DNA from 3 places in the Trichocoleus sp. FACHB-262 genome. Region 3 is predicted to be linked to each of the others. Evidence: predicted binding sites of a transcription regulator. Region 3 holds the regulator's gene; each other region holds the start of a gene.
The links. Region 3 encodes NtcA, which controls nitrogen genes in cyanobacteria. Its sites were predicted from a motif close to TTTGTANNNNNNNNTACAAA; they were not measured.
Positions count from the first base shown of each region.

Region 1 (4,260 bases), on a different contig from region 3:
TGCACCCCCAAAGTTACGCCAGGGCCATACAACAAGATAGAAGTCTCAAATCCTTTGCGCAGTAAGCGTGTAGCTTGCAAGAGATTAACAAAACCAATCGATCCTTCAAACGCAACGGTGTGGAATGTCACCAATGCTTTCTCGCCAGGTTCGGCTTTGACATCGGGAAATACTTTCTCTTCGTAATCAACAAAGAAATCACCAACTTGATGAGCAGGAGTGGTTACTTCAGGCATCTCTTTTTCCTTGAATGGTGTTGCCAGATTAAGGGCTAGCTGAGGAGATCTTTGTATCCCTCACTACGAAAGGTTTAACTCTATCAATAAGGCTAGGGAGGGCGATCGCTCGGTCTATTTCTCAGGCCAAAACGCTGCAAACCATCACCAAACTGACCTAAGTACCTATCGATTTCGCTAGGTCGCTAACAATGCGTCTCTGGACTACGAACCCAGCAAAAATTCATTGACCACACTCCAGTCATTGGGGTATGACACCTTCTTCCTGGCGACGATGTAATCTGCTAGATAACTGGCGTCACGGGCGATTCCAGAAAAGCGGCCTGACCCCCAGGTATAGAGCCAGGGAAGCCCTAGAAAATAGAGTCCCCACACCCCAGTTACACCCCGTTCATGGCCTGGATACCCCTTGCCATCAAAGACAGGCACCTCTACCCAACTAAAATCAGACTGATACCCAGTACACCAAATCACTGTACTAATATTGGCTTGAGCATAGTCTAGGCTGAGAATCGACTGCTCAGGCTGCCAAACTGGATGGTAAGCAGGTTCTGTCGGAGCCTCAATCTGGTTTTCCTCAATGAATCCATTAATGGTTTTCTTGATACTTTCCGCTACCGCATCGGCTTGATCCAAATTTTGCTGCAAGTTATCCCAGAATTCCAACTGGCGATCGCTGATATCCTTCAGCCTGCCATAGAGTTGCATCCCTTCTAAAGCAAATTGTCGCAAGTTAATCTCTCTTCCTCCATCTCGACCTGTAACATAGTGATTAGCTTTGGCCCTCACTTTTTCTTTTTGGGGATGCTCATCAATCGATAAATCGTAATATCCCATCTGATCTAGCCAATCCACGACATCTTTACCTCGGTAGCGTCGGGGCGATCGCGGCGCACTCCCCACGCAGAGATGTACTTGCCTACCAGCCAAATGCAGATCTTCAGCAATTTGGCATCCTGACTGCCCTGTACCCACGACCAACACGGCTCCAGACGGTAAAGACTGGGAGTTTTTATATTCTGAGGCGTGGAGTTGCGTGATGTTTTTAGGGAGCCGTTCAGCAATCTTTGGCACCTTAGAAAGATGGTAGCTACCGGATGCCACAACTACCTGGTCAGCCGTGTATTCTCCAATTGAAGTTGTCACCTCAAAGAAGTTTTGGGCTACATTCTGACTAAGCTTTAATACCTCAACACCTTGCTGAATGGGAGGATCGAAAGAGGCAGCATAAGCTTCAATGTATTGTACAATTTCGTCTTTCTGCATGAAACCATGAGGATCATCGCCTGGATAGGCATAGCCTGGGAGTTTACATTGCCAATTGGGTGTGACTAAACAAAAAGAGTCCCAGCGCTTAGTGCGCCAAGCATAGCCAATTTTGTTCTTCTCAAAAACAATGTGATCGATGCCTCTCTCCTTTAAGCAATAGCTCATGGAAAGCCCTGACTGACCTCCACCCACAATAATGACTGAATAGTGATTGTTCATAAGCTGACTTCTGACTGGCTGGAATGTGTTGCCAGATTAAGTCCTGATTTCGCAAGTCTTTGTATCTCTCACTACGGAAGTGGGAGATCTAACAATAAGGACAGGAGAAACGATCGCAGCACTTTCTCAGATTTATGTAACCAGCCATCCCTTAGCGATCGCCTCATAAATCGCTTGGTAACGAGTCCGCGCTTGCAGTTTCGCCAGGACATTATTCATGTGGAACTTAACGGTACTTTCGCTAATGATCAGATGATCGGCAATATCGCGATCGCGATGCCCCTGAGTCAACAAAGCCAGAATCTCCAACTCTCGCTCAGACAGAGGTTGCTGTTTTTCTAAATCTGGGTCGATACCCCACGATTTACCCTGTGACAACGCTTCTACTGCCTGTCTTAATGCCTCTGGGCTGGTAGACAAATCAACTTTGCCTCGAATCCCCTTCGGTGCAATTTGACTTCCCTGTTGCACCCACAGCACCCATTTCGCTGTCTGAATTTGTGTAGCATCATCGGTCAATAAGGGTACATTCTTGTTTGCTTCTTTGGCTATTTCACGGCAAACGGGTAGACCTGCCGAAAAAGCTAGGTGTGTAAAGGCTAGTTGTAGAACTGATGAGCGGCATTGAATTCGCAGTTGATGACCACCGAAATCGCGCCAATTGGGTACTTTGAGCAAAAACTGCATGGCCCGTTGATTACTGGTGGCTTGGGTTTGCAGCACTCCCCCTAAACAGGTGACAGTAAAAAACAGTTTATTTAGGGAGGACGGCAAGCCATTTTGTGGATCGAGGTCGGGAAAATGAGTTGCCGGAATCATGGCCTCTAATGCTACAGACTCTGCTGTATAAATCAGCCGACAATAGTGACAGGTAAATTGGTACAAAGTTTCGGCTGCTTGCAAGAAGACATAAGCTACTGGCAGAGGGAGAGGTCGCTCTGTGCCTACCAAAGTTAAGCGGGTATCACTTAGCAGACTGACTAATTGATCAGAAAGAGAGAGATAGTTGAATGTAAGGTTCTGAACCGCAGGCTGGGCCATCGACTGCATCGAGGTTTGCCAAATCTGCTTTTCATGCTGATATTGTATAGCTGTGTCTAAGGCGATCGCTGTAACCGTGCAAAGAGTCTGTAAAACCTCTAAAAACTCTGTCTCCATTGCTTGATGGTTAAAGGTGGCCAGCACGCCGATGACTTTATCTTGAATCACTAAAGGATATCCTGCAAATCCTCGAATGTTGTTAGCGATCGCCCATTCGCGATTTCCTACCCAAGTTTCTGCTGCAAGATGATTGCTCAAAAAGGAAACTCGATTTTGAGCAATTTTGCCCACTTTGTAAGCTCCCATCGGAACTCGCCCGAAGGTGCCATTGAGATGCGTATACATCCCTGAAGAAGCAACCAATTTTAAGGTAGTTTGCTCTGGTTCTAGTAGCCAGATCCGGGCTAAGGCACAGCCAAACTTCTCTACCAAGCCATTCGCGACCCGACGAGCTATTTCCTCTGGTTCTAAGCAACCAGAAAAGCCTTGGGCAATTTCATTGCTCTGCTGCAAATCAAACAGAATTCGAGTTGCATCAAGGTGCTCTATCAACGGATCAGGCATTGGTATATCGCTCTAGTCCCTAATCTATTGAGGACTAGATTGTTTCCTGACTCTGTATCTCAAGTTACGGAATTTCAGCTTTGATCATCGTCAGGCTACCTATTCCGGGTTAGCGACGATGATTAAACCTATATTTCCCTACAACTTTTGGCAGACTCCCCGAAACATCTAACTTGAGTTAGGTGGCTGATGCCTGCAACCTAGACAGAATCAAGGTATTCAAGCCTTTTTGTTTGAAACATAGTCCAGTGTAATGCTGGCTTGCTGTTCTTTAATACTTTTCTCACAAGGATTAGGTCGTAAGAACAAAACATTCATTAACTTAAATTTCTCATAAAAGACATAACAAGAGAACAACATGGTTACAACCCTAGATGATGCAAAACGGCTAGCGATCGCAGAGAGATTGGCAGACCTGCGAGCACTCCAGGCTTTCATTCTCTCTAACGATCAAAAGCTAATTGAAGCTTGCCCCTACCAAGATGTGCGGGAACGGCTACAGAACATGCTGGCCGACGACCAGAAAAACATCGGCATTATCGACACCGTCATCGTGCAATACGGCATTCAATCTGACCCTAGTGCTGCAACCAAGGCTTTTATTCCTCAGTTTGAGCAGATGATTTCAGGTAATGAGTTGACGTTCTACCAAAAACTCATGCACCACGAACTGATGAAGCATAGCCAAGTGATGAGTGGCATCGTGATCCATAAGGCAGCTCAGAAAGTAGGCGCAGACATCGAACTAGCCATTGGTCCTTTGAATACCGTTAACTTCGAAGGTCGAGCGCACCAAGAGCAACTCAAAGGATTGCTAGAGCAGGTGGGTGTCCGCGAAATGACTGGACAGGATGCCGATCAAGGTCTCTGGGCTAGAGTCCAAGACGCGATCGCCGCTTTCTCTGGGGTGGCTGGCAGTGTGATCACTCAA
Region 1 covers NZ_JACJPK010000057.1:11,512-15,771, reverse strand. The annotation lists gene H6F68_RS11250 (MSMEG_0572/Sll0783 family nitrogen starvation response protein) at 1-236, opposite strand, end outside; gene H6F68_RS11245 (MSMEG_0569 family flavin-dependent oxidoreductase) at 441-1,724, opposite strand; gene H6F68_RS11240 (LuxR C-terminal-related transcriptional regulator) at 1,857-3,329, opposite strand; gene H6F68_RS11235 (hemerythrin domain-containing protein) at 3,688-4,260, shown strand, end outside.
Region 1: the regulator NtcA is predicted to act here: its motif matches at 1,783-1,802, upstream of H6F68_RS11245 (MSMEG_0569 family flavin-dependent oxidoreductase).

Region 2 (4,260 bases), on a different contig from region 3:
GCGTAGGTCAAAAGAATTGTTTTAACGACCTTGGGTAAGAGTTGCAAAGTGATGAATTGCCTACAGAGCGATCGCTCTAATCCAGCCTATTTCTCTATTCTGCAACCCTAATTGCTATCCTCAAGCTTGCCTGTGCTCTTAGTTGCTCCTCAGATTTTAATCCATGCAGATCATCCATTTGGATGAAAGGTGAAATCTGATGAAAATCTGGCAGACGAACTCAGAATTAAATGTCTAGAATTAATATTACGCCCTCTAATTACTTGAGTAGAGGGGATGAAGGACGGGCACTCTAGTCTGTAATTACCAAGCTAAATTCAACATGACTCTCTGAATCTAGTGTGAGAGTTAACGGCACTATCTAGAGCTTTTCGAGAATATGCATCTACTCTCCTTTAAGTCATGCCAAGCTCACTGTTCTAGAAACTAGCCACGAGTTTAGGCACCACAGGCTTACACCAACTAAGGGCAAATAGATAGCAACAGAGGACTAATCAGATGGGTTGGCACTCTTGCGCTATTGCTGTTGTCTAAGACTGTAACGTCAACACCCTAGCTTTAAAGTGGATTGATTAATTATGGGTTTAACCATGCGATTTGAAGATATCTACCAGTTTTTTCAAGATCCCCCACCGATCTATCTCAATAAAGAACTCGCCGTTTGTTACGTCCTGTCAGTATTGCAGCGAGGGGATTCTTATGGAACCGAGTTGATTCAACTTTTAGAGAACGAGTATCGCACCTACCGTCTCTCAGATACAGTCCTTTATAGCGCTCTCAAATTTCTGGAGGATGAAGGAGCCATCCAGGGTTATTGGCGCAAGGTAGAAGGACGAGGACGGCCACGCCGGATGTATCAAATTCGTCCAGAGTGGTCTGAGCGGGCTCAAGAATTATCTCGTCTCTGGCAAGGATATGCAACTGGCAACTTGCCACCCGGTGACAACAACTAAGCTTGGTGGGCCGTAGTTCCTAGAATCTGTCGTAAGGCTGCGATCGCGCTAGTCCCAAACAGAGCTACGGTTGTGCGGTCTCACCTACTACCAACTAGAAGCAGATTAAAACCTTTCTATACTTATGTAAAGTATAGGGATATCGTTTGTTGTTCCTACCCCATCTTTATGAACGCTGCCATTCTGCCATCTATATTCGTGATGACCTTACTGATGGTGGTGGGTCTTATGTTTTTCATTCGAGCTTCCGTCAAAGACAGAACGCGAGCAGTACAACTGATTGCAGAACAGGCAGAGGAATCGTTACTTAACCGAGTGCAACAATACTTTGACCAACGCGCCTACAAAGTTGCAGCCCTCGATCCAGCCCAAAACCAAGTAACATTTCAAGGCGTGGTACGGCCTAGCTGGTTTTTGGCCGTCTTCTTAACGGTATTGGCTGCCGCAGGCATTTTGTGTTTGGCTCTAGTACTGTCAATGCTTTTGCCTGAATTGACCCAGATTTTGCTAGGAACTGTGCTTCTGGCACCTTTAGCAGGCTTCTTTTACTGGCAAAAAGCGAAGCGCCCAGAACAAGTTTCCCTCAAGATTGAACCCCTTGAGTCAGAAAAGTCTCAATCTTGGAGCCGCGTTACAGTCACAGCTCATCGAGATGAGTTGGCTGAATTGCAGCGAGCTCTTAACTTAAGAGCTTGTGATTAATTCGCTTCTCCTGCGCCCCAATATCTAGAGAAATCTTGAGAGCTAAATCAAATGACCCCATTCAAACGTTGTGGTTTGAGTGGGGTCCTTGTTTATATCAGTCCAACTGATTTCCCGTGTCAGCAAAGTATTAAATGTTCCCAACAGACTCATTTGCAAGCTCGACCAATTGAGCTTTAGTGACTGGTGACAGCCACAGGCGCATCTTCTGTATCACCAATCAATACTCTCAAACTGGGAAACAAGAAATGGTTCTCTTCGACATACTGCGCACTGAAGAGCCCTTTTTCAGCCCAGAAGTACCGGTCCGTGGTATGCTCGTTCCGCCTTACAAGTAGCAAAGCTGGGGGAAGAATAGCTTGTGCTTGAATGAATTTTCGAGCAGCTGTAACTGGTTTTTCTTCGCCACTTTCAATGCTAAACTGAGGCACTAACTCCAGAATCCTGCGCCCTTCTAGGCGACGACGACTTTTGCGCTTGCGTCTCCTGGCCAATCTCGATACCTCCTCTTTCTGCCGACAGGTGTAGTGATAGTTACAAAACCGTCGCAAGTATATCGGCTTGAGTTCAAAATTTCAACTTCTTTTAAGTCGTTGATACAAAACTCTACAACTGGCTTCAATAAAGACTAGATAGACCTTTTGAAAGGTTCTATTAACCAGATGAACTCCTGATAATCTTAATAAGACTTTAAAATTCTTTATATTAAAAACACAAAACTAGACTAGAAACTCATAAAGAGCCGATAGATAGATGTATATGGTGACAAAACATGCTCAACAGCGGAGCGTTAGTTCAGGAAATGTAGAAGGGTTTGTTTTGAGGTAACCATCTGCGGCTGTCTGCATGCTGATACCTACTAGCTCAGAATTTGTGGCGCTTTGTCGCGCTCAGGTAGAACTGTTGACCCAGGGGTTAGGAGCCTCTCTCAGCGTGGTTTACCTGACCGAAGAAATGGCGGATGGCACGGAGGCCAAGCTAATTCCAGTTGTGGCTTATCCTGAGAGCGCTGCTGCTTGGGATGATGAGCACTTTTTATTGCCTGCCGCAGAAGCAACACTGCCGCGCTTGCTAGCGGCAGATACTAGCCCTCCTACGTCTACTCAGTCTGCTTTGAGCCCACCGTTCTTGGCAGAGGATGAAGTTGGCCCCAATCCAGAGCAATTTCATAACGAGGCTTTACAGCATCAACGCCAAGTTGTACTGCCTTTAATGCATGAGGGTATGGTGATGGGACTGCTTGTAACTGAGCGAGACGATCGCGCTTGGAGTGAACAAGAGCGATCGCAAATTGAACAAGTAGCTCATACCTTAGCGTTGGGCTGTGTCTTAGACCAACGCAGTCAATGGCTAGAACGGGAACAGCATCAACAGCGGCGGCTCCAGGCTCAGCAATATAACCTGTTCGACACCTTGTTACATCAGTTTCGCAATCCCTTAACGGCGATGCGAACCTTTGGCAAGCTCTTGCTGCGACGCCTTGGCACCGGAGACCCAAACCGGGATGTGGCCAGTAGTATTGTGCGGGAGAGCGATCGCTTACAGGAGTTGTTACAACAGTTCGATCAAGCCATTGATTTGGGTAGAGCTGATTCAACGCCTTTAACACTCGCTCCTGCTCAGACAGATAGTTCTACACCACCCAATAGCGCTGTGCCTGCCAGTTCGCAGTTTGAGTCGTCGGTTGACTTTGCCATTGACCGCTCTGAGTCAAGTGTCAATCGGGCGAGTAGTATTCGATCTGTGCCTTCTGTGCCTTTACTGCCCGCGGCTGGATTTCTGACAGGTGCCAATCTCAAGCTAGAGCCTTGCGCGCTCGCTAGTATCCTAGAGCCTCTGATTGCTTCGGCGAGCGCGATCGCCCAAGAACGAGAGCTAGCGCTGTATACCCATATTCCATCTGACTTGCCTTGGGTGAAAGCCAATGCCAAGGCGCTCCGAGAAGTATTAAGCAACCTGTTGGACAATGCCCTGAAATATACACCCGCGCAAGGGCAAGTCTATGTGGAAGTCAGTACAGGCTGGTCTGTGCCCCTACCCCGCAGCCATGCTGAGTGGTTAGGCATCGCTATCTGGGATACAGGACCAGGGATTCCTCCTCAAGATCTGGCGCATTTGTTTGAGCGGCACTATCGAGGAGTACAAGCTCAGACTGAGATTCCGGGGACTGGCTTGGGCTTAGCGATCGCTCATGATTTGGTGCAGCAAATGCAAGGCGAAATTCAAGTGTTTAGCCCCGCGCAGCAAAGCGGCGTTGTGCATTTTGTGCGACCTCTCCCCCTGACGGTGGGACCAGGAACCGCTTTTGTCGTTTGGTTACCGCTCGCTTCCACGGCCAAAGCCGCCTAAAAAAGCTGCTAAACAAAAATCTGCTAAACAAAAACGATCGCAACTACGAAGGTCACGATCGCTGTTTGGTTGAGTGGAAAGTTGCGTATCTAAATTGGAGTGCTTAAGTCAAACTGAAATGTTTGCAGTTTAACTATGGCGCTTATGACGCTAATTGAGCTTACTGATTGGTAGAACCTGTGGGGAGAACCAAATCAGAGTTCAGCGTTAGATTCAGGTCTTGGTTGGGATCAACTCGAATCAAGGTAACGCGATC
Region 2 covers NZ_JACJPK010000017.1:479,801-484,060, reverse strand. The annotation lists gene H6F68_RS03265 (PadR family transcriptional regulator) at 591-953, shown strand; gene H6F68_RS03260 (cofactor assembly of complex C subunit B) at 1,122-1,655, shown strand; gene H6F68_RS03255 (DUF3155 domain-containing protein) at 1,832-2,149, opposite strand; gene H6F68_RS28830 (GAF domain-containing sensor histidine kinase) at 2,502-4,004, shown strand; gene H6F68_RS03245 (S-layer homology domain-containing protein) at 4,165-4,260, opposite strand, start outside.
Region 2: the regulator NtcA is predicted to act here: its motif matches at 2,239-2,258, upstream of H6F68_RS03255 (DUF3155 domain-containing protein).

Region 3 (4,260 bases):
TGGTGTGAGTTAATGCCATCTAACTGACGGATGTGCAGCGTCATCTGGCTGTGATTCACCACTGCCACAAAAAATTCTCGTACCAGTTGCGTGTCGTAAGTGCCGACTCGTTCGGTGGGGATTTGCAGGCCATAGCTAATGTGAGGCCGACCAGATAAATCTAGAGCTACCTGGATTAGAGCTTCGTCCAAGGGCGCGAGGAAATTGCCAAACCGGACAATGCCTTTGCGATCGCCTAACGCTTTAGCCAGAGCTTGACCCAGGGTAATGCCTACATCTTCGTTGGTGTGATGGTCATCAATTTCCAAGTCACCCGTCGCTCGCACCTCTAGGTCAAACAGCCCATGCGAAGCAATCTGATGCAACATGTGGTCGAGAAATGGAATACCTGTGGCGGCTACACAGCGACCCTGTCCATCCAAATTAATGGTGACATGCACATCTGTCTCACCCGTTTTGCGACTGACTGAGGCCACTCGTCCTGAAAATACGGGTTCTAATGATGCTCCGTTGGCCTGCTCGAAGGCTGTGCGGTGCTCTTGGGAAGACGCTTCATGAATGCTAGTCTGCATAGGCCCTACTCAATACTGGGAAGTAAAAACTGGGAAGTAGAAACAGGAAGTAAGAAACTTTGAGCCTGCACAGGCAGGCCAAACGACTGTAGTCACTGAATGGCAACCACTACATCCCCATGATCTCATAGCCAGAATCGACATAGAGGATTTGCCCTGTCATACCGCTGGACAAATCACTGCATAGGAACGCTGCCGTATTGCCAACTTCTAGTTGAGTCACAGTGCGGCGCAGGGGGGCCACTTCCTCCACATGATGAATCATGTCCAGAATTCCTCCAACCGCAGAGGAGGCGAGAGTTCTAATCGGGCCAGCAGAAATGCCATTGACTCGAATATTGTGGGGGCCCAGTTCTGCCGCCAAGTATTTAACGCTCATTTCCAAGCCCGCTTTGGCAATGCCCATAACGTTATAGTTGGGCACCACGCGCACCCCGCCCAAATAAGTCAAAGTGACAATGCTGCCGCCTTCTGTCATCAGGGGTTTAGCGGCACCACTGAGCTGAATCAACGAATAAGTGCTGATGTCTAAGGCTGTGGTAAATCCTGGCCGCGAGGTGTTGCTAAAGTGGCCAGATAAGTCATCTTTGTTGGCAAAGGCCAGACAGTGAACCAAGATATCTAGCTTGCCCCACTTCTCCTTCACAGTCTCAAAGGTGGACTGAATCTGCGCATCATCTTGCACATTGCAAGGCACAAACAAGCTGGGTTGTAGCGGTTCAACCAGTTCTGCTACTTTTTTTTCCATCTTGCCCCGCTCATCGGGCAGATAGGTAATCCCTAGGTTGGCACCCGCTTTATGGAGTTGTTGGGCAATTCCCCAAGCAATCGAGCGATTGTTAGCAATGCCTGTGACTAAGGCATTTTTTCCGGTCAGATCCAGCATGGCAATCTCTTCGTTAAGGGCAATTACGAGAATACTCAAAGATGGGGGCTTAAAGATATTGACATCGACTGTCGCTTGTAGGGTGATACGCTGCCTTGAGTCCTATCACAAGATATCTGTCTTTAGGGGGAGTAAGATAGGGTCTAAATAGGCCGCTGACAGCCAAGCTCCGTTCGTTTGTGGTCCTCGAAACAGCAGTTAAATTCTTCAGCCATTGGCGATCGCTGGCAGATTGTGTATCAAATAGAACAAAAAATGACTCTGGAGTAAGTTTAAGTGTTCTAAAGTCATCAATTGCTTACAGTTGGCTCACCTTCGTAAGGTTCATCTCCAGACGAGCGGCCCATGAAGGTTGGAGAAGGGCATCGAAAAGGTAAAAGGATATGGTAATGACGCAGGATAGGCCGTTAGCATCTGTGTTTCGTCAACTGGGAGGCGGAGCATTTCCTCCCGTGATCGAAACGTTTGATCGAGGCAAGACGATTTTCTTCCCCGGTGATCCAGCGGAGCGTGTCTACTTTTTGGTCCGAGGTGCGGTCAAACTGTCTCGCGTTTATGAAGCGGGCGAAGAAATCACCGTAGCCTTGCTGCGAGAAAATAGTGTCTTTGGGGTTCTCTCGCTGATTACGGGCAATCGTTCCGATCGCTTTTATCACGCAGTTGCTTTTACTCCGGCGGAATTGCTGTCGGTGCCCATTGAGCAAGTGGAAAAAGCCCTCAAGGATAACCCAGAGCTGTCGATGCTGATGTTGCAAGGGTTGTCTTCGCGCATCTTGCAAACGGAGATGATGATCGAAACCTTGGCCCACCGGGATATGGGATCACGCTTGGTCAGCTTCTTGCTCATCCTCTGTCGTGACTTTGGTGTTCCTGGCCCTGACGGGATCACGATTGACTTGAAATTGTCGCATCAGGCGATCGCAGAGGCGATTGGTTCCACACGGGTCACAGTCACGCGCCTACTGGGGGATCTGCGGCAGGAGAAGATGATTTCCATCCATAAGAAAAAAATTACGGTTCATAATCCCGTCGCCCTCAGTCAACAGTTCAGTTGATCTGCTATGGTTAACCTCTAGTAATAACAAGCGCTTACAGCGACTTGAATACAGCTCTCTGGCCGAGGAAGGTGCTTCATGGCACTCCTGCGAGGAAACAAAGAGAGCCGTGATGCTCTCCTGACGCTGAGGCAAGGCAGCAACTTTTGCTATCTGGGTCTGCTTGTTGTCGTCCTACAGGTGTGATGGCACACAAAACTTCCAGGGCATGAGATAGGCTGTATCTGAGTTGGGTGTGAGCCAAATGGCTTCCTGAGGGTAGATGACCAGCGGGTACATCTTAATTGTGGCAATCTTGGTGTTGGGGGGTGTGATCGCAACGGTGGGCGATCGCATCGGCACGCGCGTAGGCAAGGCTCGCCTCAGCTTGTTTAACTTGCGTCCCCGCAAAACCGCGGTCTTGGTGACGATTGTCACGGGTGGCATCATTTCTGCTTCTACACTCGCCATTTTGTTTGCTGTGAGTGATCAACTCCGGACTGGCGTTTTTGAATTGGGCAAAATTCAGAAAAACCTCTCTAGGGCGCGAGAAGACTTAGCAAAGACGAGATTTCAAAAAAACCAAGTTGAGCAAGAGCTGACCCAAGCCCGCGCTGAGCAAGTTTCGGCCCAACAACGGCTAGATCGGATTAATTTGTTTCTTAAGGCCGCGATCGCTAAGCAAGCGACGACAGAAACACAGCTAAATCGTACCCAAACCCAGCTAGGCCGAGTCGAGGCCGAAAGAGCCCGCACCGAAGCTCAACTCGACCAAACTCAGAGCCAACTGAGCCGCGCGGAAGCAGAAAAGGATCGGATTGAAGATGCCAAAGACCGCACCGAAGCAGAACTAAACCGAACTCAAACGCAACTAAGCACTGTTTCTCAGCAAGCAACGGGACTCCGCTCCGAGATCGACCGACTGGATAACGAGCGCCAAAACTTGATTAAAGAAACTAAAGATTTAGAGGTTCAACAAGCCAATCTAGAGAAAGCTGTCCAAACCTTGCAGCGGTACTACCAGTACTATCAAGCGCAATATGAAACCCTACGCCAAGGCAACGTCGCTCTCTTCCGAGGACAAGTGTTGTCAGCAGGCGTCGTGCGGATCGTTTCTCCCACAGGCGCTCAGCAAGCAGTAGACCAGTTACTGCGAGAAGCAAATCGTAACGCTATCAAGTTGACCCGTCCTGGTGCTGGTCAAGTCAGCGAACAGATTATTCAAATCACCAGACCGGAAGTAGAACAACTGGTTGACCAAATTGAAGATGGTCGCGATTACGTGATTAGAATTCTCTCAGCGGGTAACTATGTCCTAGGAGAAAAGAGCGTTCAGGTGGTGGCGAGCGCTACGTTCAACCAAGTGGCATTTCTGTCTGGTGATGTCATTGCTGCCGCTTCAGTTGATCCATCTATCCTAACTGAAGCCGACATTCAAAAGCGGATCGAACTGCTGCTAGCCGCCACGGAGTTTCGAGCCAGAGGTGCGGGGGTACTCACGGAAGGAGTACAGATCGCTGCAAATGGTCCCAGCGTCACGGCAATTTTGAGCTTTGCCGAGCAGTTGAAGCAGTATCGCCAGCCGCTCGATTTAAAGGTTGTAACCACGGGTGTGATCTACACAGCAGGCCCGCTGAAGGTGGAGTTGTTAGCGATTCAGAATGGCCAAGTGGTGCTGAGTACTAGTCGGGACATTCCTCAACCCAATCGTCCTCAACCCAACAGCAGTCCATCTCCTCAACCCAACAATGCCACTCCTAATCCAAAC
Region 3 covers NZ_JACJPK010000086.1:387,388-391,647, reverse strand. The annotation lists gene hisB (imidazoleglycerol-phosphate dehydratase HisB) at 1-572, opposite strand, end outside; gene fabI (enoyl-ACP reductase FabI) at 682-1,458, opposite strand; gene ntcA (global nitrogen regulator NtcA) at 1,842-2,513, shown strand; gene H6F68_RS19305 (DUF3084 domain-containing protein) at 2,776-4,260, shown strand, end outside.